Regions from separate parts of the Photobacterium sp. DA100 genome, predicted to be linked through region 2. Evidence: riboswitches for the same ligand, from Rfam matches in the RefSeq annotation. Region 2 holds a riboswitch; each other region holds the start of a gene.
The links. A riboswitch is a leader RNA that binds a small molecule or an ion and turns the genes downstream of it on or off. The one in region 2 is predicted to bind thiamine pyrophosphate.

Region 1: it holds a riboswitch for thiamine pyrophosphate, as region 2 does, so the genes downstream of both, thiD (bifunctional hydroxymethylpyrimidine kinase/phosphomethylpyrimidine kinase) here and thiB (thiamine ABC transporter substrate binding subunit) in region 2, are expected to answer to the same signal.
Region 3: it holds a riboswitch for thiamine pyrophosphate, as region 2 does, so the genes downstream of both, thiC (phosphomethylpyrimidine synthase ThiC) here and thiB (thiamine ABC transporter substrate binding subunit) in region 2, are expected to answer to the same signal.

The regions. Positions count from the first base shown of each region.
Region 1 covers NZ_CP119424.1:761,731-769,932, forward strand. The annotation lists gene PTW35_RS21125 (YdcF family protein) at 1-339, shown strand, start outside; gene tenA (thiaminase II) at 414-1,079, opposite strand; gene PTW35_RS21135 (ABC transporter substrate-binding protein) at 1,111-2,070, opposite strand; gene PTW35_RS21140 (ABC transporter permease) at 2,115-2,957, opposite strand; gene PTW35_RS21145 (ABC transporter ATP-binding protein) at 2,944-3,711, opposite strand; gene thiD (bifunctional hydroxymethylpyrimidine kinase/phosphomethylpyrimidine kinase) at 3,732-4,559, opposite strand; TPP riboswitch at 4,622-4,718, opposite strand; gene PTW35_RS21155 (PhnA domain-containing protein) at 4,907-5,479, opposite strand; gene PTW35_RS21160 (hypothetical protein) at 5,736-6,224, shown strand; gene PTW35_RS21165 (serine protease) at 6,432-7,655, shown strand; gene PTW35_RS21170 (cytosine deaminase) at 7,702-8,202, opposite strand, start outside.
Region 2 covers NZ_CP119423.1:3,451,398-3,459,599, reverse strand. The annotation lists gene rapA (RNA polymerase-associated protein RapA) at 1-1,881, opposite strand, end outside; gene PTW35_RS15695 (PhoH family protein) at 2,228-3,604, shown strand; gene thiQ (thiamine ABC transporter ATP-binding protein) at 3,675-4,394, opposite strand; gene thiP (thiamine/thiamine pyrophosphate ABC transporter permease ThiP) at 4,394-5,959, opposite strand; gene thiB (thiamine ABC transporter substrate binding subunit) at 5,997-6,977, opposite strand; TPP riboswitch at 7,087-7,214, opposite strand; gene PTW35_RS15675 (DUF547 domain-containing protein) at 7,303-8,085, opposite strand.
Region 3 covers NZ_CP119423.1:36,136-44,337, forward strand. The annotation lists gene PTW35_RS00180 (voltage-gated chloride channel family protein) at 1-721, shown strand, start outside; TPP riboswitch at 832-929, shown strand; gene thiC (phosphomethylpyrimidine synthase ThiC) at 1,045-2,967, shown strand; gene thiE (thiamine phosphate synthase) at 2,967-4,196, shown strand; gene moeB (molybdopterin-synthase adenylyltransferase MoeB) at 4,207-4,968, shown strand; gene thiS (sulfur carrier protein ThiS) at 4,976-5,194, shown strand; gene PTW35_RS00205 (thiazole synthase) at 5,195-5,965, shown strand; gene thiH (2-iminoacetate synthase ThiH) at 5,976-7,088, shown strand; gene PTW35_RS00215 (aminopeptidase P family protein) at 7,242-8,202, opposite strand, start outside.

The DNA of each region.
Region 1 (8,202 bases), on a different replicon from region 2:
GTCCAGTTTACCCGAGCCTTGCTTGAGGTGAAGGGGTTAGATCCTTCCTGTTTTATCATCGTGCAAAAGCCGTTTATGGAACGGCGTGCTTACGCCACATTCCAGCAGAACTGGCCAGGTAAGAAGGTACTTGTATCTTCGCCGCCGATTGGTTTTGACGAATACCCCAACGAGACGTTGTCATACAGTGATGTGATTAATGTCATGCTGGGAGATCTGCAGCGAATAAAGGTATATCCGTCTTATGGCTATTCGGTTGAGCAGGACATTCCTGCTGAAGTTTGGCTGGCTTATCAACAGCTAGTCGAGCTGGGCTTCAAGGAGCACTTGATTGGGTAAGGTAGGACTGATCGTTCTTTGTGTTTGAAAAAGCCCTGTCATTCGACAGGGCTTTTGGTTAGGGATATTGATATCTATTGTGCGGCATTCATGCCCTGTTCCCAGAAAGCAATTTCCATACGTGTTGCAGTTTTGAATATTTCACATAAGCGCTGGCCACGCTTACTTGCAAGCGGAATTTCTTCCAGCATAGCATCCAAGCGGCGAATGGTTTCTGCGACCCCAGATTGATACTCTTCACCCCTGTAGAGTTCAACCCAGCTGCGATATGGGTTGCCTTCAAGTTTGGTTTCAGACCACTTTTCTAGCCGCTGTCCCACAACCGCATAGCCAATAGCGCATGGTGCCAGAGCGGTAAATAGGTCGGTGCGATCGCCAGCCATACCCGTATCTAATACATAACGGGTGTAACAGACGGTGCCGAAATCTTCGGGCTCAGCTTCCATCTCTGTAGCTGACAGACCCCAGGTTTGGCAATACTCAATGTGATGATTCATCTCTGACTCGAGCAATGCACTTAAGCCAGGCAGCGGCTCACGCATTTCTGCCAAGGTCGAGGATTTGAAGATAGCGAGGGCGTATGCTCGGGCATAGTGTTTTAAGAACAAATAATCTTGTTTCAGGTAGTGGAAAAAAGCGTACTTGTTCAAATCTCCTGTCGCCAGCTGATTGACAAACTCGTGCTCGGTGTAATCGACCCAGTCTTGTTGGCAATGGTTGATCAGATCTTGATATTTCATGGTGTGTCCTTGTTCGCGAAATGAATTACGCTCAATACGTCAGCACGTAATCTTTGGCTTTTGGTAGTGTTTTGATGATGTTGTGCTGTTTCATGAACTCGGCGTATTCATCATAGCGCTTTAGCTCCACCGCTCCCGGGCGGAGAGCAAAGCGAGTAAGAGTATCTTCCCACGCTCGACGGTTTAGATCGTTGTTCAGCGTATCAGGCGAGTAGGCAACGAACTCTTTCCATGCCTGTTCCGGATGGTTGATCAGGTATACCGTCGCTTTTTCGATGGCTGTGTTGAACTTGTTAATGGTCTCTGGGTTGTATTTGTGCTTATTGGCAACAAAAATAAGCTCGTCGTAAGGTGGTACACCGTGCTCTTCCGGGTAGAAGGCCGTTGCGTCGTAGCCTTCGATTGCGAGTTGGTTAAGCTCGAAGTTGCGCAGGCCACCCCAAATGGCATCCACTTTTCCGGAAGCCAGCGAAGAAGATAGGGCCCAACCAACGTTGATTATCTTTACGCTATCCATATCCACACCTTCTGAGCGCAGCATGGTACCTACAGTAGCATCTTCGTTGCCGCCAATTGCGACGCCGATGTTTTTACCTTTCAAATCAGCCAGTGATTTAATTCCTGACTTGTCCAGGACGATCATGGAGTTAAGCGGGCCCGAGATCAATGTGGCTGAACGCACCAGAGGCAGGTCTGCGGCTGTGCTAGAGATAAGCGTGCTCTGGTAAGACACTGCAAGATCAATCCGACCTGCGGCCACCAGCTTATCTGGCACACTTGGATCCGCTGGTTCTTGAATTTGAACCTGCAAACCCTGTTCAGCAAACCACCCCTTTTCTTGAGCAAGAATAATCGGGCCGTGGTTTGGGTTGACGAACCAGTCCAGCATGAGAGTGACTTTTTCTTGTGCCGACGTGCTGAAGGATGCCAACATCAGTGCTGCGGCAGCAATAAGATGCGGTTTACCCGCGGTGAAGAAAGTGGTTTTCATTTTATTTCCTTGTTGTTGAGCGAAAAAAGCATTCCGTTAATAAACTATTGGCTCTGCCATGGAATGGCTTTCTTTAATAAAAAGTCGGTGATGAAGTAGAGGCTGATGGAGAAAAAGGCCAAGATAAACAATGCGGCAAACATTTCATCGACAAACATCCTCGCATTGGCTTGGAGCATGAGGTAGCCCAGCCCTTCACTTGAGCCGACCCATTCGCCGATGACTGCCCCAATGGGGGCAACGACAACCGCAACCCGTACCCCTGAAGCTAAAGCAGGCAGGGCTGCGGGCAGGCGGATTTGCCATAGCTGTTGCCAGCGGGTAGCCCCCATGGTCGTTGCTAAGTCAAGGTAACCTTTGGGGGTATGGCGAAGCCCGTCATAGCAGCAGGTGGTGACGGGGAAAAAGATGATCAAAGCTGCCATGACAACTTTTGATGCCATGCCGTATCCAAGCCACAGCATGAGAATGGGCGCAATAGCGAATACCGGAATTGCTTGGCTGGTGATCAATACTGGCAGGAGCCAGCGGCGCAAAGGTTCGAATAGCAGCATTTGCAGGGCGAAGAATAGCCCCATTGCCAAACCAAGGAGAAGGCCAAACAAGACTTCAGTCCCAGTGACAAGCGTGTGATGCCAGAGCACATCGGCACGTTCGACCAGCTTGGACAGCACAGCGACAGGACCAGGCAAGATAAAGGGGGGGAGGTCAAACACAATTACACCGGTTTGCCACAACCCCAAGATGATCGCAAAGCTGGTGACAAAGCGTGCTGTTGGATGAGACAGCAAGGTGTTTTTGCCCTTACGCGATCCTCGCTTAACCGCTTGTTGTTCTAGCAAGGGGTTTGACAGCTTTGACGTTAGTGTTGGCTCAGGCATAGTCATTCTCTAGCTCGTTGATAATTCCCTGCTGGTGGGCGGCAAGTTCACCATCAAATAGCCTTGGTGGGGAACAAGCCGGTACCGGTAAGGCCCGAACCGAAGCCGGTGAGCCTGCCATCATATAGATATGGTGCCCAAGACGAAGTGCCTCTTGCGGATCATGGGTTATCAACAAGACAGTTTTCCCAGCAAGCAGGCTCGCTGACAGTGACTGTAATTTATGGCGGGTTACGGCATCGAGTGCTGAAAAGGGCTCATCCATCAATACCAAGGGCTTGTCTTGCATTAAGGTACGGGCTAAAGCAACGCGCTGGCGCATTCCTCCGGAGAGCTGGTTAGGCATTGCCTCGGCTTTGTCGGCCAGCCCCACGGCATCGAGCAATGCCATGGCTTTAGGTTTATTGGCTTCCTGAACAGAACCAAATCGGGTACTTAAGCACACATTGCTGATGACATTGAGCCATGGCAGCAGCAGATCTTGTTGTGCCATATAGGCAATATTGCCAGCCAGCGGCAGATCATTGCTGGTGGTTATTGAGCCGCTCCAGGCAACATTTTCCTCAAGAAGCCCTGCTAGGTGGCGAAGCAGAGTAGTCTTCCCACAACCACTTTTACCGAGCAGGCAGGTCCATTGTCCAGCCGGAAGCTTAATATCTAGCTGGTTGAACAGGGGAGAATGGCCATCATTGTACCTGAGTGTTAACTGCTCGATACCGACTGTCATTCCCTTGGTCTGAGTCGTCAGAGTCTTATTCATCGTGTGTGCTGTTTCCATGCTTACTCGGGCTTGAAATGGCCGGCAAAGAAATGGTTCACCGGGCCATGACCAGCGCCAATCTGAAGAGCATCAGCATTTTCTATTGCTTTGGTAATGTAGGCCTTGGCATGCCTTACCGCTTGTTCTAGCGGGTAGCCCTGTGCAAGAAAAGAAGCGGTAGCCGCAGACAGGGTACAGCCTGTGCCGTGCGTATTGCGGGTCGCGATTCGCGGCGTACTCATGCGCACGACGTCATTTTCGAGGATCAATAAATCAGTACTGGAGGCGTCATTTTCCAAGTGGCCACCTTTGAGCAGAATCGAACGGGAACCGATTGCTCGTAAAGCAGAGATCATGTCAGCCATTTGATGTTCATTCTGTGGGAGGTCGGCTCCAATCAGCGCAGCAGCCTCAGGAAGATTTGGGGTGATCACATCGGCAAGCGGAAGCAGTTCGGACTTAAGCGTAGAGATGGCATCTTGCTCAAGCAGCAAGTCGCCGCTTGTTGCCACCATAACGGGGTCAATCACCAAAAACCTTGGTTGGTATTGGCGTAGCTTTGTCGCCACCATACGAATAATATTCGCATCACTTAACATGCCAATTTTTACTGCTTTAATGTCTAGATCGGTAAAGACTGCATCAAGCTGTTGCTCTACAAAAGCAGGATCAATGGCTAGGATACCGGAAACACCTTGGGTGTTCTGCGCTGTCAGGGCGGTGATTACCGAGCAGGCGTAACCGCCTGTCGCCGAGATTGCTTTGATATCGGCTTGGATACCGGCTCCACCGCCGCTGTCAGAGCCTGCAATAGTAAGGGTGATCGGAGTATTTGATGAAATTGGCATAGCTACCTCTAACTTTAGACGCAAGGTAGCCGTTGCCATCGCCCCTGGGCCGGGGACGGAATAGGACAGTTCAGCTAGTTCCCTACGCCATTATTAAATGGATCAGGTTCAACGGGTCCCACTACGTGGTCTCAGCGCTTGGCTCCCCGACTAACGGACAAATTTTGTCTACTCGGTCAAAAACAAATATTGACCTTTTAAAATATATTTCTGGCGCATGTGCCTGAAGATGCGAGTAATCTAAACATGTTTTTTACCATAGAGCAAACATGTAAGGAATAAAATGAGGAAGTGATGACGAAAAACAGGAGGGGAGACAGGCAGCCATGAGGTGGCTGCCCATTCAATTACATTTTTTTGCAGTATGCTGCGATGATAACCATGTTAGTACCTGCGGCTTTGCCTGTAATATGCAGTGGGTTATCTGTCAGGCGGATACCACGTACAGCTGTACCTTGTTTGATCACAAGGTTAGATCCTTTAACTGGCAGGTCTTTGATGATCGTTACGTTGTCACCAGCCTCGAGAGCAGTGCCGTTTACATCAACAGTTTTAATCGCATTTAGTTCAGCGAGTGCGATGCCTTTTTCTGCCCATTCGATCATGTCTTCTTCCATGTACATCATATCTAGCAGGTCTTGTGCCCAAGTTTCAGAAGACAGACGTTTAAGTAGGCGGTAAGCCATAACCTGTACCGCTGGCTCCTGGCTCCACATGCTGTCGTTTAGGCAACGCCAGTGGTTCTGATCCAGTGTTTCTGCGTCTTCGATTTCTGTACGGCAAGTACCGCATACCATCACACAGCTACCTGCGGTTTGGTCAGGAGAAGCAGGTACTTCGTAAACGCTCAGACTGTCTTCTGAACCACATAGTTCACACTTAGCGCCAGCGCGCTCTTTAACGATAGATTCAATGCTCATAGGAATATTCCAAGGAAGTGTAATGGTGTTCCTTACCCATACGGGTAATTGTTCGGTTTATTATGCCATTTAATTCTGAGAAGAAAAGGAATGAAGATCAAGATCACAATACTCTCATCTATTTACGGACAAAAAACAGCCGAATTAAAAAGTTAAGTAAAAATAATGCAACAAAATTGTAGGGTGTAATGTTGAAATGAGACTAAGATCTAAGAGCCTATCCAAGTAGTTATAGATAGAACAATAGGAAGCAGTTATGAAAAAGGCATTGTTTTTGTTTTCAGCTTTAGCACTGACTGGATGTGATGATGAGGATGTGGTTAATACGCTTACAGGTAAAGCCGAAGTGTTTGCCGTCACCGGAGCTGAAATTGCGGGAGCGCAAGGGTATACCAGTATTGAAAGCATCGAAAATACGTACCCGATCACTTTACCCGATGAGTTTCCCGCTGGCTCGGAAGCCGATTTGGATAACAAGCTGGGAACGTTAGGTATAGATATAGATGATACTGACTGTGGTGTTATAGATACAAGTGGAGATGTTTGCTTTGGCGCGGGGAGCAATACAGTTTGCGTACCGGATGAAGTGACAAAGCTCGGCATCAAACTCTATACCATTGATATGGGTGAAGTCAGGCGTGCATATGATAATGGGTTTTATCCTAAATTGGCCGCTGACTTTTTAGGTGATACCTACGCAAATTTTGATATTGAGCGAGTAAGCTGTGCAAGCATAGGTATGTAGTTTCCAGTTAGTTCTTAACAAGCAAAGTGAGCTAACCTCAGGCTCGCTTTGCTTTTTTTGTGGCTGTGTAATAAAAAGAATGATTATGTTTCATCCTGATCGCTCTATATCATTAGCTGCCTCGCAATTCGTTATCCCCACAGGTTTTGTATTTGTTTGATTTGTTATTTTTGATAAATAGCTATGGGATTGAATTGGTGGCAGATAATGAAAAGAATATGGCTTGGTGGACTTGCTAGTTTATTGATGAGTATTCCAGTAATAGGATACGGTACAGATATTGAAAGTTATGTTGTTGGCGGTACACCCGTCAGGCCGAAGGATGATTTGACATGGATGGCCTCATTAAGAAATACAACAGCTGACACTTCGCATTTCTGTGGCGGGAGCATAGTCAGCGAAAGATGGGTGCTAACAGCTGCTCACTGTGTGGTTCAGGGAGATATGGGAAGTGAATATACAGTGCCACCAAATAAATTAGCAGTGATGGTTGGCACTCTGGGCAGTGAAGTGACTGATCCATCCGATTTATATCAAGTTAGCCACGTAGTCGTACATCCTGATTATTCGCCTTATGCTGTAATTAGTATTTCCGTTGATGATGAAGGAAAAGAATTAAAAGAGGCCGTTAAATTAGCGCTGGATAATGATGTTGCATTACTTCGGGTTAATCGCTCTTTTCCATTTCCCAGGGTCAGTCCGGTTAAGCTGGCGAATGGTCAAACTGCCCAGAGATTAGAGTCTAAATTAAGTGGAGAATGGAATGAAAAAAGTCGACCAGAGAATGTAATGGTTGCTGGTTGGGGATCCACGAAGAGTGATGGGACAGGAATCTCTGACACCTTAATGTATGCTGATTTATCTTATCTGCCTATAGCTGACTGCTTTAATTTGCTGGAAAGAGGAAATGATGCACATTACGTTATTGATAGCCCAACAAACTTAACCAAAGTATGTGCTTTGCCACCTGATGTCTTGTTCGACCAAACTGGTGCCCCCCTAAACTATGGCCCTGATTCCTGTAAAGGCGATAGTGGCGGCCCCTTGGTGGCAAAGAACTCCGACGGCGATTGGGTTCAACTTGGCATCGTAAGTGGCGGGCCTGTAGGCAGCCCACTTTGCGGAGCGTATTTACGACCTGGGTTTTACGCTCGAGTAGGGAACTACTTCGAGTGGATTGAAAACATTGTGGGTACTATTCCTGAGGCGCCAGTAACTAATCCCGACTTTATTGAAGAAGGCAATAATGAAGGTGAGGGCGGGAGTGGTGCTGAGCCCGGTGATGGAAAAACGGATGAAGGTTGTGACCCTAACGTTTCAGGCATCAGCCCGAATAACTGCGCTCTCGTCGCTGGTGGTGGGGGAGCAGTGAATATTTTCAGTCTTGTCTGTCTGTTGATATTGCTTTGTTGCAAAAAGCGGCACGACTGAGATTTAGTCCAAATGAATCAGCCACCCCAAAGGGTGGCTGATTTCGTTAGCGGCAGAATGTTACTGGCTCTTTCCCTTCTGCTAACTGGATATGTGTGACGGCGGGTTGGGTTTCTGCAATCACCTTGCCGCCACGTACTGAGTAGCGGACAGGGACTTGACGTCGTACTGCATCAAAACCACTTTCAGCTGGAAGGATAAGCAGATTACCCGGCTTACCCAGTTCGATACCGTAACGGTTTTGGATGTTCAGGGTGTGAGCAGAATTTGTGCTAATCAGGTCCAGAGATTGATTGATTTGATCGTAGCCCATTACTTGGCATACATGCAGCCCCATGTGCAGAACTTGCATCATATTGGCTGTACCAAGTGGGTACCATGGATCAAAAACATCATCATGCCCAAAACAGACGTTGATTTCAGATGCCAGCATCTCTTTTACACGGGTGACACCGCGCCGCTTAGGATAGTCATCAAAACGGCCCTGTAGGTGGATGTTCACCAATGGGTTAGCTACGAAGCTGATCCCCGACATCTTCAGCAGACG
Region 2 (8,202 bases):
CCAGCGGGCCAGTAGGGCTTGCGAGGTGCCCTGTAGGTGCGGCACATGAATTTCGATATCACGCTTCTGGCCAATACGGTCAAGACGGCCGATGCGCTGTTCAAGCAGATCCGGGTTGTTCGGTAGATCGAACATCACCAACTGGTTGGCGAACTGGAAGTTGCGGCCTTCCGAGCCAATCTCAGAACACAGTAGTACCTGGGCACCGTCTTCTTCCTGGGCGAAGTAGGCGGCAGCCTTGTCGCGCTCGATGATCGACATGCCTTCGTGGAACACGGTGGCACGGATCCCCTCGCGCTCACGCAGAGCTTGCTCGAGGATCAGGGCTGTTTGGGCGCGAGAGCAGATCACCAGCACTTTTTCCTGGCGGTTGGCTTTGAGCATATCCAGCAGCCAGTTTACGCGTGGGTCGAAATGCCACCAGGTTGCGGAGTCACCTTCGAACTCCTGGTAGATATCTTCTGGGTACAGCAGCTTGAAGGCCTTTTGCTCCACGCTCATTTTGCCGCCCATCATACCGGCTACGCGCATGGCGGTTTGGTACTGCGATGGCAAGTCCAGCGGATACATGTTGAGGTGGCGCTGCGGGAAGCCCTTGATAGCGGCGCGGGTGTTTCGGAACAGTACGCGACCGGTACCGTGGCGGTCCATCAAGTTGTCGATCAGTTCGTGGCGAACGGTCTGCTGTTGCTCTGGGTCGAGATTATCGGCTTCGATAATGCGCAGCATCGGTTCGATATCTTGCTCCGGCAGCAACTCCACCAGGGTATTCTTGGCGTCGTTGTCGAGCTTCTCGCCAGACAGCAGGCGGGATACCGCATCGGCGACCGGGGCATACTGGCGTTCTTCTTCGACGAAGGCGTCGTAGTCGTAGAAACGGTCCGGGTCGAGCAGGCGCAGGCGGGCAAAGTGGCTCTCGTGGCCCAATTGTTCTGGGGTTGCCGTCAGCAGCAGCACGCCCGGCGCCTTTTCGGCCAGCTCCTCTACCACCTGGTATTGGCGGCTCGGCTTGTCTTCGCTCCACTCAAGGTGGTGGGCTTCATCGACCACCAGCAGATCCCAGTCGGCATCCAGCGCTTGCTCGAAGCGGCGGCGGCTTTTGCGCAGGAAGTCCAGCGAGCACAGCACGTACTGGGCGGTATCGAACGGGTTGGCTGAATCGGCAAAGGCTTCGACGCAGCGCTCTTCGTCGAAAATTGAGAAGTGCAGGTTGAAGCGGCGCATCATTTCGACCAGCCACTGGTGCTGCAGGGTCTCAGGTACCAGGATCAAGATACGCTCGGCCCGGCCCGACAGCACCTGCTGGTGGATGATCATCCCGGCCTCGATAGTTTTACCCAGGCCGACTTCATCGGCCAGCAGTACGCGCGGCGCATAGCGGCGGCCGACTTCATGGGCGATGTAAAGCTGGTGGGGGATCAGGCCGGCACGCATACCGCACAGGCCACGCAACGGGCTCTTGTGTTGCTCGTACTGGTTCTTGAGCGCGCGATAGCGCAACGCAAAGCGATCCATCCGGTCAATCTGGCCGGCGAACAGTTTGTCCTGCGGCTTGTTGAAGCGGATTTGGTTGCTGAGGAAAATCTCACGCAGGGCGACATTCTCTTCGCCGGTATCGGTACGGGTACCGATGTAGGTAAAGACGCCGCCGGTTTCGTCGACCTGCTCGACATTGAGCGACCAGCCGTCATGGCTTTCAACCACATCACCGACATTGAACATTACACGGGTCACGGGGGCATCATTGCGCGCATAAAGTCGGTTCTCTTCACTGGCTGAGAACATCAGAGTCACGGTTCTGGCATCGACAGCCACGACCGTACCTAGACCCAGATCACTTTCAGTATCACTGATCCAACGTTGGCCCAAAGCAAATGGCATAGTGGTTAAAACCTTCTAATTATTTGAAATTAAGGAAAATGCTAAGCCGATGCACCAGCATTTATGAACTACACTCAAAGTAATACCGTACTAGATGGTATCTACCAGCTGCCGCTGGCAGCGAGTATCGGTATATAAGTGTAAGCCAGAATCCGCACCGGTAAAAAGGGGAGTAATGTTACTGCAAGCCGTGAGCAAGGTCACGGTCATTGTGACAAGAAAGTACCAAACTGTAACTGTCACATTTTTTTAATTATCTCCGGTCTTAAATAGTATTACCCCCGTTTGGCGGGCACAGGAAATACCCTGGTGGAGCACCCACCGTTTTGTTACCAAGGAGGTACCTATGGATGAAGCTGGCAGGAAAGTTTTCGTTCTAGACACCAATATTCTGCTTCATGAGCCCCTCGCAGTTTATTCCTTCAAAGAGCATGATGTTGTTATTCCGATGACGGTGCTCGAAGAACTCGATCGCATCAAGGACAGTAAGCGGGATGTCTCCCGTGATGCCCGGGTTGCCATCCGCACCCTGGAAGATATCTTCCATGACGCCACCCCCGAGCAAATCGCCGAGGGTATTCCTCTTAGCCCACAAGGTGGCGAGCTTGGCAAGGTTGCCATTTTTGCCGATTACGAAGTCACCGAAACGGTCCACGCCTTTGCCGACAAGGCAGGGGATAACCGTATCCTCAATGGCGTACTGTTTCTCCAGGCCCACTACGCCCCGCGAGAAGTGGTACTGATCACCAAAGACATCAATATGCGGCTGCGTGCCAAAGGGGCCGGGGTCTGTTTTGTCGACGACTATCGCACCGACCAGCTGATTGATGATGTCAAAATGCTGACCAAGGGGTTCTACCAGTTCAGTGGCAACTTCTGGGAGCGGGTCGGTGAATGCTATTCGGAGAAGAAGGGACGCTCGACCGTGCATACTCTGCCAGCGGAGTTGTTCGAGGCGCCATTTATCAACCAATATCTGATTGACGAGGACAGTGACTTTGCCGGTCGGGTCCAATCGATTGATGCTGGAACCCTGACCTTGAAAGATATCGGCCACGAGCGGATGCTAAGCCGCCAGGCCTGGGGGATCCACCCGAAAAACATCTACCAGGGCATGGCGCTGGATGCTTTGATGGACCCGAAAATTGACCTGGTGATCCTAACGGGTCCTGCCGGGTGTGGTAAAACCATTCTGGCCATGGCAGCGGCGTTGGAGCAAGTGATAGAAAAAGGGATGTATGACAAGATCATCGTGACCCGTAATACCCCGGAAATAGCAGAGTCCATTGGTTACCTACCGGGTACTGAGGAAGAGAAAATGATGCCATGGCTGGCGGCGGTCACCGATACCATGGAGGCTTTGCACAAACACGATGTGTGTACCGATGGCTCGATGAAGTACATTTACGACAAGGCCAATATTCAATTTAAATCGATTAACTTTATGCGCGGACGTTCCATCCAGAATGCATTTGTATTACTGGATGAGTGTCAGAATCTCACCGCCTCCCAGATCAAAACCATCATCACTCGCTGCGGGGAGGGCACCAAGCTGGTTTGTTCCGGTAACCTGGCCCAGATTGACTCCAGTTACCTGTCTCCTGTTACGTCGGGCTTGACCTATATCGTCGAGCGTTTCAAGAATTTTGAGGGCAGTGCCAATATCTATCTCAATGGCGTTGTCCGCAGCCGGTTGGCTGAGTTCGCCGAGGAAAACCTGTAGTACCTGCAGGTCTTATCTGTAACCTATTAGCAAAAGCGAGCCATCTGGCTCGCTTTTCCGTTCATGCCCCTCAGTGGCCGAGGTAATGTACCAGGGCAGGATCGCTGGGGGCGGCCAAAACGTCCCGGCACGGACCAAACACCTTCACCCGCCCCTGGTAGATAAAGGCGCACCTGTCGGCAATTTTCAGGGCATCCTCTGGGCTATGGGTGACCATCAGCACGGTCGTTCCCTGCTCCCGGGCCAGTTTGCTGACCAGCTCCAGCATTTCCTTGCGCAGTGCCGGATCCAGGGCCGAGAACGGCTCATCAAGCAGCAGTAGAGGGCGCTGGCGGATCAGGCAGCGTGCCAAGGCCACCCGCTGGCGCTGGCCGCCGGAGAGTTGCTCCGGCAGGCGGTCAAGGTAGCCCTGGAGCCCAACTTTCGCCGCGGCGACCACCACTTGCTCTTTCTGTTCGTTGCTGAGCTTGAGGGCCGGGTTCAAGCCGAGGCCGATATTTTCATACACACTCAGGTGGGGGAACAGGTTGTGCTCCTGAAACAAGATTGAGAGCGGCCGCTGGGCCGGGTGCTGCTGGACGATAGGCTGGCCGTTGACCGTCAGCGTGCCGCTGTCGGGGGCGAGGAAGCCTGCCACCATGGCAAGCAGGGTACTTTTACCGGCACCGCTCGGGCCGAGCAGGGCGACAATATCTCCGGCCTCTACGCTGAGGTCGAAACATAGCTGGGTAGATTGGCCGGGTTGCTTGGGGTGATGGAAGCAATGTTGTAGGCGCTGCAAAATTAACATCATGGAGTCCGGATGATCAGTTTTTCAACCAAGGAGAAGAGACCGAGGCTAAGGGTGAGCAGGATCAGGGCAGCCACGGCGGCGGCGTCCATCTGGTAGCTGCCGAGTAACTGGAACAAATACAGTGGCAGGGTCTGGAAATCCTGGCTGCCAAACAGCGCGATTGCGCCCAAGTCACCGAGTGACAGGACAAAGCCGATCGCCAGAGACTGGGCAAATGGCTTTTTCAAGGCCCGCCATTCCACCAGCTTGAGCCGCGATAGCCCGGCCATCCCGAGGCTTTGGCACAAGGGATCATATTGCTGGGCAACGTGGAGCATGGGCTGGCTGAGGGTTTTGAGTACATACGGCAGCGCCATCAGGGCATTGACTGCGATGACAACCCAGAAAGCGACGGCAAACGCATCGGTGAACTGGCGCAGCAGCAGGAAGATCCCGGTACTCAGGACCAGCCCCGGCGTGACCAGGATAATGGTGCCGATCAGATCCAGGCCATCAGCCTGCCAGCGCTGGTGGCGAAGCCGCCATTGCCTGCTGGTCAGAAGGATTGCCACCCCGCCAACCACTGCCAAAAGACAAGCCAGACTGGCGATCCGCAGTGAGTTGAATACTGCCTGCCACAGCCCGGGGCTGCGCAGCGAGGTGAGGGTTTGGCTGTTGAACCCGGCAAGGATGACCGCAATCAGCGGGGGGAGTACCAGCAGCAGGGCCAACCCGATCCAGCCCCAGTCCCAGCAGCGGCTGGCCAGACTGTCAAACTGGCTCTGGCGCCGGCTTGTGATGGATTGGCTCGAGGTCGCCAGCGGCTTGGCAAAGCGCTGGCTCAATAGCACCAGGCTGCAACACAGCAGCATCTGCCACAGGGCGAGAATCGCACCGCCGGCCAGGTCGAAGTCGTAGCGCAGGGCCTGGTAGATAGCCAGCTCAATCGTGGTTGCCTTGGGGCCGCCGCCCAGTGCCATGATGACCGCAAAGCTGGTAAAGCACAGCATAAAGATCAGGCTGACGACATGGGGAAGTTGCTGGCGCAGTCGTGGCCAGGCAACGAAGCGGAAGGTCTGCCAGCTCGACATACCGAGATGGGTGGCCAATTGGTGCTGCTCAAAGGGGATCCCCTCGAGGCTTTGGACAAACAGCCGTGCTGCCAGAGGGAGGTTGAGGAAAACATGGGCCAACAAGATCCCCTGCAGGCCGTAGAGTGAAAAGCTGCCCTGCCAGCCCAGCATTGCCAGTACCCCGGTTAGCACACCGTTGTTGCCGTAGATCGCCAGCAGGCCGAATACCGCGACCAGTACCGGCAGCACCAGGGTCATGGCAAAGATCCGCATCAGCAAGGCTTTGCCGGGAAATTGCCGGCGTGACAGGGCATAGGCAACCGGGATCGCCGGCAGCGTGCTCAGTAGGGTTGAAAGCAGGGCCTGGGTAAAGGAGAAACCGGTAATATGGCGTAGGTAGGGATCGTGCCATAGCGAGGCAATGTCGAGAGCACTGGCCTCATTGACCAGGGCACCAAGGGCGCTGATCACCAGGCACAGGATAAGCCCGGCGGTGACAAGGCCGGGCATCAGTTGGGTATTGCGTGTGTTCAAAAGTGAGTGCCTGCTACTTGGTCAGAGCCTGTTGCCACTCGCGTACCCAGTTCCTGCGTTGCTTGGCAACCTCCTCGGCAGAAAACTCCAGGGCCTTGCCCGGTAGGGTGAGAACCTTGAACTCGGCTGGCTGGGCGACATCCGTTACCGGATACATCCAGTTGCCCGTCGGGATCACGGATTGGAACTCCGGGGTCAGGATAAAGGCAAGAAACTCGTCGGCCAGCGTCTGGTTAGGGCTGGTTTTGAGTTTGGCCGCCACTTCCACTTGCATGTAATGGCCCTCGCTGAAGTCGGCTGCCTGGTATTTATCGTCCTGCTCGGCAATCAGGTGATAGGCAGGCGAGGTGGTGTAAGAGAGCACCATATCTGACTCGCCCTTGAGGAACATGCTGTAGGCCTCAGACCAGCCCTTGGTAACCGTGACTGTTTTCTTGGCCAGCTGCTGCCAGGCTTGCGGTGCCTGGTCGCCGTAGACTGACTTCACCCACAGCATCAGGCCCTGGCCCGGCGTCGAGGTGCGCGGATCTTGGTAGATGATAGTCAGATCATCACGGCTGACCAGCTCATCCAAGCTTTTCGGCGGGTTGTCCAGTTTGGTGCGGTCATAGACAAAGGCAAAGTAACCATAGTCGTAAGGCACGAAGGTGGTATCGCTCCAGCCGTTTGGCAGGGTGAGTTTACTGGTGTCCACTTGGTGCTCGGCCAGCAGGCCCGTTTTCTTGGCCTCGGCAATCAGGTTGTTATCGAGCCCAAGCAATACATCGGCTTTGGTGCGCTTGCCTTCGAGGCGGATACGGTTGAGGATCGACACCCCGTCATCCAGGGCGACAAATTCCAGGTTGCATTCGCACTGTGCCTCGAACGCTTGCTCGATGGCTGGTCCCGGCCCCCAGTCAGAGGCGAAAGAGCTGTAGGTGTAAACCGTAAGGGTATTGTCCGCAGCCAGTGCTGGCATGGCGGCTAAAGTAACAAGTGGGAGTATTTTTTTCACTATGCGCTCCTGATGCTCTTGCGTCCGGCAAGAGGAAAAATAATCGTACGAGCGGCACAGGGTTGAGCCGCAGGCTGGCGTCATGCCAACCCGGCGGGATAAGAAGGCTTACCGTATCGAACTCAATTCCTACGCCAGTACTAACTGGATCAGGTTCTGTGGGTCTTGCCGCGGCAATCTCAGCAGCTTGCTCTGATAGCGCAGTGCTACCAGACAAGCGCTCCCCAATGAGAACGCTTGTTATTGTAATGTGCCGGGCTACGGGTTGCCAGCAGGAACGTATGATTATGCTGGCTTAGGCATGGAGAGCGGTTGGGGTGGCCGGTTACCTGAGCTCATTGAGCGACCAATCGTAGTCATAGCTGACATTGCCAAGGCTGATTGGCGTACCTTGACGATACTGGTTGATGTGTTTCTGTAGCTGGGCCTGACTACCGAAATCGCTGCCGTACCAGTCATAAATCGAAGAGAGCTTGGTTTTGCCGCCCTGCGTATTGACGCCCTTGCGGCTGTTGATAAAGCGGGTGGCCGCCTTGTCCAGCAAGCGCTCGCGGTTGCTGGCCGTAAATACCTCCGGTTGGAGATCCGGACACCCCAGGCTGGCGCAGTTGACCGCATAATGGATACGCGGGTCGCGCCAGATCGGGCGCAATATGCGGTGCTCGATATCATTGAGGGATAGGGTTTTGCCGTTGATGGTAAGCACTTGCTGATCCCACGGTCCGAAACTGAAAAAACCGCCCAGTTTGGTGATGGATGACACGGGGTAGCTATCGAGGATCAGTTTGACCGTCTGGGCATTGTAGAGGTTGACCCAATAGGCAAACTGCTCGTGGCGGCTCAGTTGGCGTGGATCAAGCCTCGTCAGGTCGCGCAGGTAGCGATCCAGCTCATACTTGTCGCTGTCGGTCACCTGGTTATAGCGAAACAGGGTTTGGTTGGGCTGGACAACCAAATACTTATCGAGCAGGCGCTGCCAGCGGCTGTGGTCGACCGTTTGCGAGTCGGTAGTGGCGTATTGCTGCCAGTAGGGCCAGAGATCGGCTTTGGGAGCGGCGAAGGCGCAGGCCGATAAGATGAGAAGCAGCAGGCTGACAAAAAAGCGCATAGGATATCCTCGGTTATTTCACCCAAGTTAATACAAATTACCTGGGTATCACTAGCTTAGACGACCTGGTGTGAGGGGAGTTTATTGCAAAAAGAAAAAAATACGCCCCAGCCATAA
Region 3 (8,202 bases), 460 kb from region 2:
CCTGTTTGAACATGCTGTCAAAGTAGACCTGCTGATGATCGCCAAGATTGTGATTGCTGCCGTGGCTTTTGGTCTAGCGGGATACCTATTCGGAGAACTGACCCATGCCTTTAAAGATATCTTCAAAGCGACACTCAAAAACCCGTACCTGATAGTAGTTGTTGGTGGCTTGATTGTTATAGCGGCCGTGCAGCTGATCGGTAACTATGATTATATCGGTTTGGGGGTTTACTCGAGCAGGGAGGGAGGTGTCAGTATCTTAACGGCCTTTCAGGAGGGGGGAGCAGAGTGGTACAGCTGGCTACTCAAGTTGCTGCTAACGGCGATTACCCTAGCTGCCGGTTATAAGGGCGGGGAGGTCACACCGCTGTTCTTTGTCGGAGCAACATTGGGCAATACCATGGCATGGGTGCTGGGTGCACCGGTTGATTTGTTTGCTGCATTAGGCTTTCTAGCTGTATTTGCAGCTGCGACCAACACGCCGTTGGCCTGTACCATCATGGGCATCGAGTTATTTGGTGCCGAGCACATGCTGTATTTCGCCATTGCCTGTTATACCGCTTACTACTTCAGCGGACACACCGGGATCTACTCTTCGCAGCGAGTGGCGGTACCTAAGCTGTTTGATTTGGAGGGGGCACCCAAGATCACCCATAAACTGGGTGAGTTGAGGGAAACCCATTCTTCTTTGCTGAAGACACTTGTGAAGCGTTTCAAATAAATTTGTCGTGCTAAACGGAGTTATGCAAAAGTAGCAAGGCTTTTGCCTTTTAAGTATTAATTTTTGGGGTTCTGCCTTGCCGAGGCGGAACCCCTTTCATATACTGCAAATTCAACTTGTCGGAGTGCCACTTGGCTGAGACCGCATTGCGGGATCCGTAGAACCTGATCAGGCTAATACCTGCGAAGGGAACAAGAGAGACCATCTGTATCACTGTATTCACAGTGGCTGTTTCAGACGACACTATACAGCCTACGTATAGCCTCTTGTTTACGCACCCATCCGCCAAGCAACTTCCCTGTTATGGACCAAAGGAAATTGCTATGTCGAATCGCAAACAAGCGAGACTGGACGCGAAACAATTTATCGACTCATTGACCACCCAGGCTTACCCGAACTCCCGGAAAGTCTATGTCACCGGGAGCCGCGAAGATATCCGCGTGCCAATGCGTGAGATTGCCCTGGCCGATAGCTTGGTCGGTGGAACCAGAGAAGCCCCTGTTTTTGAAACTAATGAACCGGTACGGGTCTATGATACCTCCGGTTTCTATACCGATCCTGAGCAGCCTGCAAATATCTACACTGGCCTGCCTAAGCTTCGTGAAGGCTGGATCGAGGAACGGGGGGACACCGAGTTGTTGGGCGAGCTGAGTTCTCAGTTTTCCAAAGAACGCCTGGCCGATGACACCCTTGATGAACTGAGGTTTGAGCAACAGGCGCGCATTCGCCGTGCCAAGCCAGGCAAAAATGTCACCCAGCTGCATTATGCACGCCAGGGGATCATCACTCCTGAGATGGAGTTTATTGCCATTCGTGAAAACATGGGCCGCGCGAAATACCGTGATGAGGTACTAAACCAGCAGCACCCGGGCATGGCGTTTGGTGCCAACCTGCCAAAAGAAATCACCCCTGAATTTGTCCGCCAAGAAGTCGCTGAAGGCCGGGCAATTATCCCATCGAATATCAATCACCCTGAAACTGAGCCGATGATCATCGGCCGTAACTTCCTGGTCAAGGTCAACGCCAATATCGGTAACTCGTCTGTCAGTTCGTCGATTGAAGAGGAAGTGGAGAAGTTGGTGTGGTCGACCCGTTGGGGGGGCGATACCGTCATGGATCTCTCGACCGGTCGTAACATTCACGAAACCCGAGAATGGATCATCCGCAACAGCCCGGTGCCGATCGGCACGGTGCCTATGTATCAGGCTCTGGAAAAGGTCAACGGTATTGCTGAGAACCTCAACTGGGAGGTCTTTCGAGATACCTTGCTCGAGCAAGCTGAGCAGGGCGTGGATTATTTCACTATTCATGCCGGCGTGCTGCTGCGTTATGTCCCGATGACGGCGAAAAGGGTTACCGGCATTGTCTCGCGCGGTGGCTCTATAATGGCTAAGTGGTGTCTGGCCCATCACAAGGAAAGTTTCCTGTATGAGCATTTCCGGGAGATCTGTGAAATCTGTGCCCAGTATGATATCGCCTTGTCACTGGGAGATGGCCTGCGTCCTGGATCGGTGGCTGATGCCAATGATGAAGCGCAGTTCAGCGAGCTGCGTACCTTGGGTGAGCTGACCAAAGTTGCCTGGGAATATGATGTTCAGGTGATGATCGAAGGGCCGGGGCATGTACCGATGCACATGATCAAAGAGAACATGGAAGAGCAGCTCAAGCACTGCCATGAAGCACCGTTTTATACCTTGGGGCCTCTGACGACCGATATTGCACCGGGCTATGACCATATTACCTCCGGCATTGGTGCAGCCATGATAGGTTGGTATGGCTGTGCCATGCTGTGTTATGTCACACCAAAAGAACATTTGGGCCTACCGAATAAAGAAGATGTAAAGGTGGGGCTGATCACGTACAAGCTGTGTGCCCATGCGGCAGACTTAGCAAAAGGACACCCCGGTGCTCAAGTGCGCGATAACGCCTTGTCGAAGGCTCGCTTTGAGTTCCGCTGGGAAGATCAATTTAACCTGGCTTTAGATCCTGAAACGGCTCGAGCCTACCATGATGAAACCCTCCCTCAGGAATCCGGCAAGATCGCCCATTTCTGCTCGATGTGCGGACCGAAATTCTGTTCGATGAAGATCTCGCAAGAAGTCCGTGACTACGCGAGCGGGCTGGAGAAAGCCGGTGATTTGGCCGTGCGGATGTTGGATGACCCCCTTGAGGGCATGCAGCAAAAAGCCGATGAGTTCCGGGCCAAGGGGAGTGAGTTATATCACCCAATCAAAGAGGAAAGTTAATGAACGCGTTGTGTTTACCCGATCACTTGGCGCCATTACTGATGCATATCGAGCCGTTGTTGGCAGCGGCTGATAAATACCAGCTTGGTGAAGCCGTCAGTATGGAGTGGAGCGGATCGGAGGTGGTAGACATTCACCTTGAAGGTGAAACCTTCTCGGTGGCGTTTAATCCGTCTGAAAGTGTGGCGAAGGGGTTGGAAGTGCGTGATCAGTGGCTCGCCCCTTATCCGACCTTGGCAGAGATGCAGCACGAGGTCGCAAAGAATCCAGCTTTGGTGGTTTGCGGTCTGCCGACAGATCGAGGCTGTGTCGATATCTGGCACCATCTCGGAGAAGCGCGTGGCGTATATTGCCACCATGCCGGGGCCAGTGAGCCGCAACGAGCCATGCTGCTGGCTGCGCTGGCATTGGACTACCCGCTGGAAGATGCGGTCACGCTATCGCGTGCCCATGCCCGTGGTTACCTTGAAAGCCATGCTGATGGCTATGGCGAAACCGGATGGCCGATGGTGCGCGCCTTGTTTCCGCGCCCGCTGACGGCCAATCATCCTGAATGCAATGAGCTGGGCTGGGCCAGCAAAGAAGTGGCGGTGGCACCGTTTGCGACCGTAGAACGCGATAAGCTGGCGTTGTATCCGGTGGTCGATACCGCAGAGTGGGTTACTCGTTTGCTGGAGCTGGGGGTGAAGACGACCCAGCTTAGGATCAAAGATCCGTTTGAGCCCACTTTACCGGCGCAGATCAGCACTATCGTTGAGGCAGGTAAGCAGCATAATGCCCAGGTGTTTGTAAATGACTACTGGCAGTTGGCCATTGCTCACCAAGCTTATGGTGTTCACCTTGGGCAGGAAGATCTGGAAACGGCTGATCTGGCGGCGATCCAGCAAGCAGGACTGCGGCTAGGTCTCTCGACCCATGGCTACTACGAAATCCTGCGTGCCGCGGAGTTTGCCCCAAGCTATATCGCACTGGGTCATATCTTCCCGACAACCACTAAGGATATGCCATCAAAACCGCAGGGGCTTAACCGCTTGGCGCTTTATCAGAAGCTGATAGGTGACGCGTTCCCAACTGTGGCGATTGGCGGCATTGACTTGACCCGTGCCGAGCGTGTCTGGCGTACCGGGGTCAGCAGTGTGGCAGTTGTCCGCGCTGTCACCCAAGCCGACGACCCGGCGCAGGCTGTCACGGCATTTGGCGATATCTTAGTGCGTAACGCGGCCGAGTAGGAAGGCAACTATGCTCAGTGATCAGGAATTTCTCCGTTATAACCGTCAGATCATGCTGCCGCAGATCGGCGAATCTGGCCAGCAGTCACTGTCCGACGCCCAAGTTTTGCTGGTTGGTGCTGGCGGTTTGGGATCGGCTGCGGCTTTGTATCTTGCAGGTGCAGGAGTTGGCAACTTGGTGATTGCCGATGATGACACTGTCGATAGCTCCAACCTTCAGCGCCAGGTGGTCTATCGCGATAGCGATCAGGGCAAAGCCAAGGCACCGATGGCAGCGGAGCAGTTGCAGGCGTTAAATCCGCATATCCGTATCCGGGCGGTGAAAGCCCGGCTGGCTGATCAGCGGTTGGCGATGGAGGTATCGCTGGCTGACGTGGTGCTCGATTGCTCTGATAACTTAGCAACGCGATACGCCGTCAATCACGCCTGCTTCAAGGCCAATAAGCCCTTGATATCGGGAGCGGCGATCCGCTGGCAGGGGCAGTTGATGGTTTTTGATTTCCGGCAGGGAAAAGGACCTTGCTATCACTGCTTGTTTCCGCGCCAGGCTGGGACGATTGATGAACCACAGAACTGCAGCAATTCCGGGATCGCCGGGCCGGTGGTCGGCACGGTCGGCAATTTGCAGGCATTGGAAACCATTAAATTATTGACCGGTGCTGGCGAGGTGGGCTTTGGCACGCTGCGCCAGTTCGATGGTCTGACGATGGGCTGGCAAGCCTTTCAATTACCAACAGATAGAGCGTGCCCGGTTTGCGGCACGGGAGAATAGAACCATTATGACGACAGCGACGCTGATCCAGGTACGGGTCAATGATAAATCAGTCGAGGTTCCAGAAGGCCAGTCTCTCAGCGCATTGTTGACGCAGCTGGAGATGCCGCTGCAGGCCACGGCCGTAGCCTTGAACGAAGATATTGTCGCCCGCAGTGAGTGGGAAACAACATTACTAAGCGCCGGCGATCGCATCGCCTTGTTCCAAGCGATTGCAGGAGGATAAATGCTAACTATCGCTGATAAGACGTTCTCGTCACGCCTGTTTACCGGTACCGGTAAGTATGCCAACCGCCACACCATGGCTGAATCAATCATCGCTTCGGGCTCCGAGTTAGTGACCATGGCCCTTAAGCGCGTGGATATCGAAAACCGTGATGATGATATCCTGGCGCCGCTAATTGAGGCTGGGGTAAACCTGCTACCCAATACTTCTGGTGCTAAGAATGCCAAGGAGGCAGTGTTTGCGGCCAAGCTGGCTCGAGAAGCGCTGGGTACCAACTGGTTGAAATTGGAAATTCACCCGGACCCGAAGTACTTGATGCCAGATCCGATCGAGACGTTGGCGGCGGCGGAAGAGTTGGTCCGTGAAGGATTCATCGTGTTGCCATATTGTCACGCTGATCCTGTTTTATGTAAGCGCCTGGAAGAGGTGGGTTGTGCGGCGGTGATGCCGCTGGGTGCACCGATTGGCTCCAACAAGGGGTTGGCTTCGCGCGATTTCCTCGAAATCATCATCGATCAGGCCAAGGTACCGGTGATTGTCGATGCCGGTATTGGTGCGCCATCTCATGCCGCTGAGGCTATGGAGATGGGGGCGGATGCAGTGCTGGTAAATACGGCAATTGCAGCGGCAGCCGATCCTGTTGTGATGGGGCGTGCCTTCAAGCTGGCGGTAGAAGGTGGTCGTATGGCTTATGAGGCGGGTTTGGCGGGAACGGTCAACCATGCTATTGCCTCCAGTCCGCTAACGGCGTTCTTGGATCAGCCAGCTTAAGGAGCTTGCGATGAGTTTCGTTGATGAGTGGAAGCAGCTGGAATGGGATGATATCCGGATGTCCATCTATGGCAAGACGGCGGTGGATGTCGAGCGGGCGCTGCGCAAGCCCAAGCGTGATCTGGAGGATTTCAAAGCCTTGATCTCACCGGCGGCAGAGCCTTATCTCGAGCAGATGGCGCAGCAGTCGGCAGCATTGACCCGTAAGCGCTTCGGCCATACGGTGTCGTTTTATATCCCGCTATACCTGTCCAATTTGTGTGCCAATGCGTGTACCTACTGTGGGTTCTCGATGGAAAACCGCATCAAGCGTCGCACTTTGGATATGGCTGAGATTGAGCGCGAGTGCGAGGCGATCAAGGCCAAGCAGTTCGACAGCATTTTGCTGGTGACCGGTGAGCATGAGCGCAAGGTCGGGATGGAATATTTCCGTGCAGCACTGCCGGCAATCAAATCCCATTTCAGTTATCTGGCAATGGAAGTTCAGCCGCTGGAGCAGGATGAGTATGCTGAGCTGAAGACCCTCGGCCTGGACGCGGTCATGGTCTACCAGGAAACCTATTGTGCACCGACTTATGCCCAGCATCACTTGCGCGGCAACAAGATGGACTTTGAATACCGGCTGGAAACGCCGGATCGTCTGGCCAAGGCTGGCATCGACAAGATTGGTATTGGGGCACTGATTGGTCTCGAGGAGTGGCGTACCGATAGCTTCTTTGTTGCCGCACATCTGGATTACCTGGAACGAACCTACTGGCAGACCCGTTATTCGATCTCTTTCCCGCGACTGCGTCCTTGCGAGGGGGGACTGCAGCCCAAATCGGTGATGAATGACCGCCAGCTGGTACAGCTGATCTGTGCCTACCGCCTGCTTAATCCTGAAGTAGAGCTATCGCTGTCGACCCGTGAATCGGCGCAGTTCCGTGATAATGTGCTGCCCTTGGGGATCACCACGATGTCGGCAGAGTCCAAGACCCAGCCGGGCGGCTATGCCGATGATGTGCCAGAGCTCGAGCAGTTTGCGATCAGCGATGAGCGCCCGGCTGCCGAAGTGGCCTCGGCAGTTAAGCAACGTGGTTTTGAAGTGGTGTGGAAGGACTGGCACCACGCCTATTCGGGTTAACAGACCGTAGTTATTTGGCGCTAAACCGTTAAATACTTTACTGCAGGGTATAAATAACAAAACGCCCGCACAGCATCCCTGTGCGGGCGTTTTCTTTATATTGTTGGCATTGCAGCAGTTGGTGCTATGCGACCAACAGCAGTTAACTGACTATCACCGTGCTAGCGGGGCGGTTGCCTGCTCAAGCCAAGCTAGATCATCACCTTGCAGCGAAGGGCTCAGTACGTCGAATACGGTTTGATGGTAGTTGTTAAGCCAGTTTAGCTCGGCGTCTGTCATCAGAGACAAGTCAACCAGGCGACGGTCGATAGGCGCGCGGGTCAGTGACTCGAAGCCCATTACTGTCATGTCGCCGGCGGTTTCGACTTCGACAACCAGCTCTAGGTTTTCGATACGGATCCCGAAGGCATCTGCACGGTAGTAACCCGGTTCGTTCGACAACACCATACCCGGCAGCAGGGCGGTAGGGTTGTGCACTTTGGCAATGCGCTGCGGACCTTCGTGAACACTCAGGAAGTGGCCGACGCCATGGCCGGTACCGTGATCGTAATCGAAGCCGTGGGCCCAAAGATGCTGGCGGGCAAGGGCATCAAGCTGTGAGCCGGTGGTGCCTTTCGGGAAACGGGCAGAGGCCAGGCCAATATGGCCTTTAAGCACCAAGGTGAAGGTCTTTTTCACTTCATCGCCCGGCTCGCCGATGGCGATGGTTCGGGTGATGTCGGTAGTACCGTCCGGGTACTGGCCGCCTGAATCCACCAGGTAGACGTTGTCCATTTCCAGCACGCTAGGCTCTGGCTGGTTATTGTGGTTGTAGTGGCACATCGCCGCATTGCCGGCAGCGGCCGAAATGGTATCGAAGCTGACATCGGTGCAGCTACTGTCTTCGCTGCGGAACTGCCACAGCTTGTCCGACAGGGTTCCTTCGTCGAGCAAGTTGCCCTGGGCAACTTGGCTATCGACCCAAGCCAGGAATTTGCTCACGGCCACGCCGTCGCGGATATGGCAGGCCTTCATGCCGGCAATTTCTGTCGGGTTCTTGGCGGCTTTCGGTAGCAGGCAAGGGTCGGCAGCCTCTAGCAACGTGGCCTTGGCATCGCGCAGGGTTTGGCTGGCC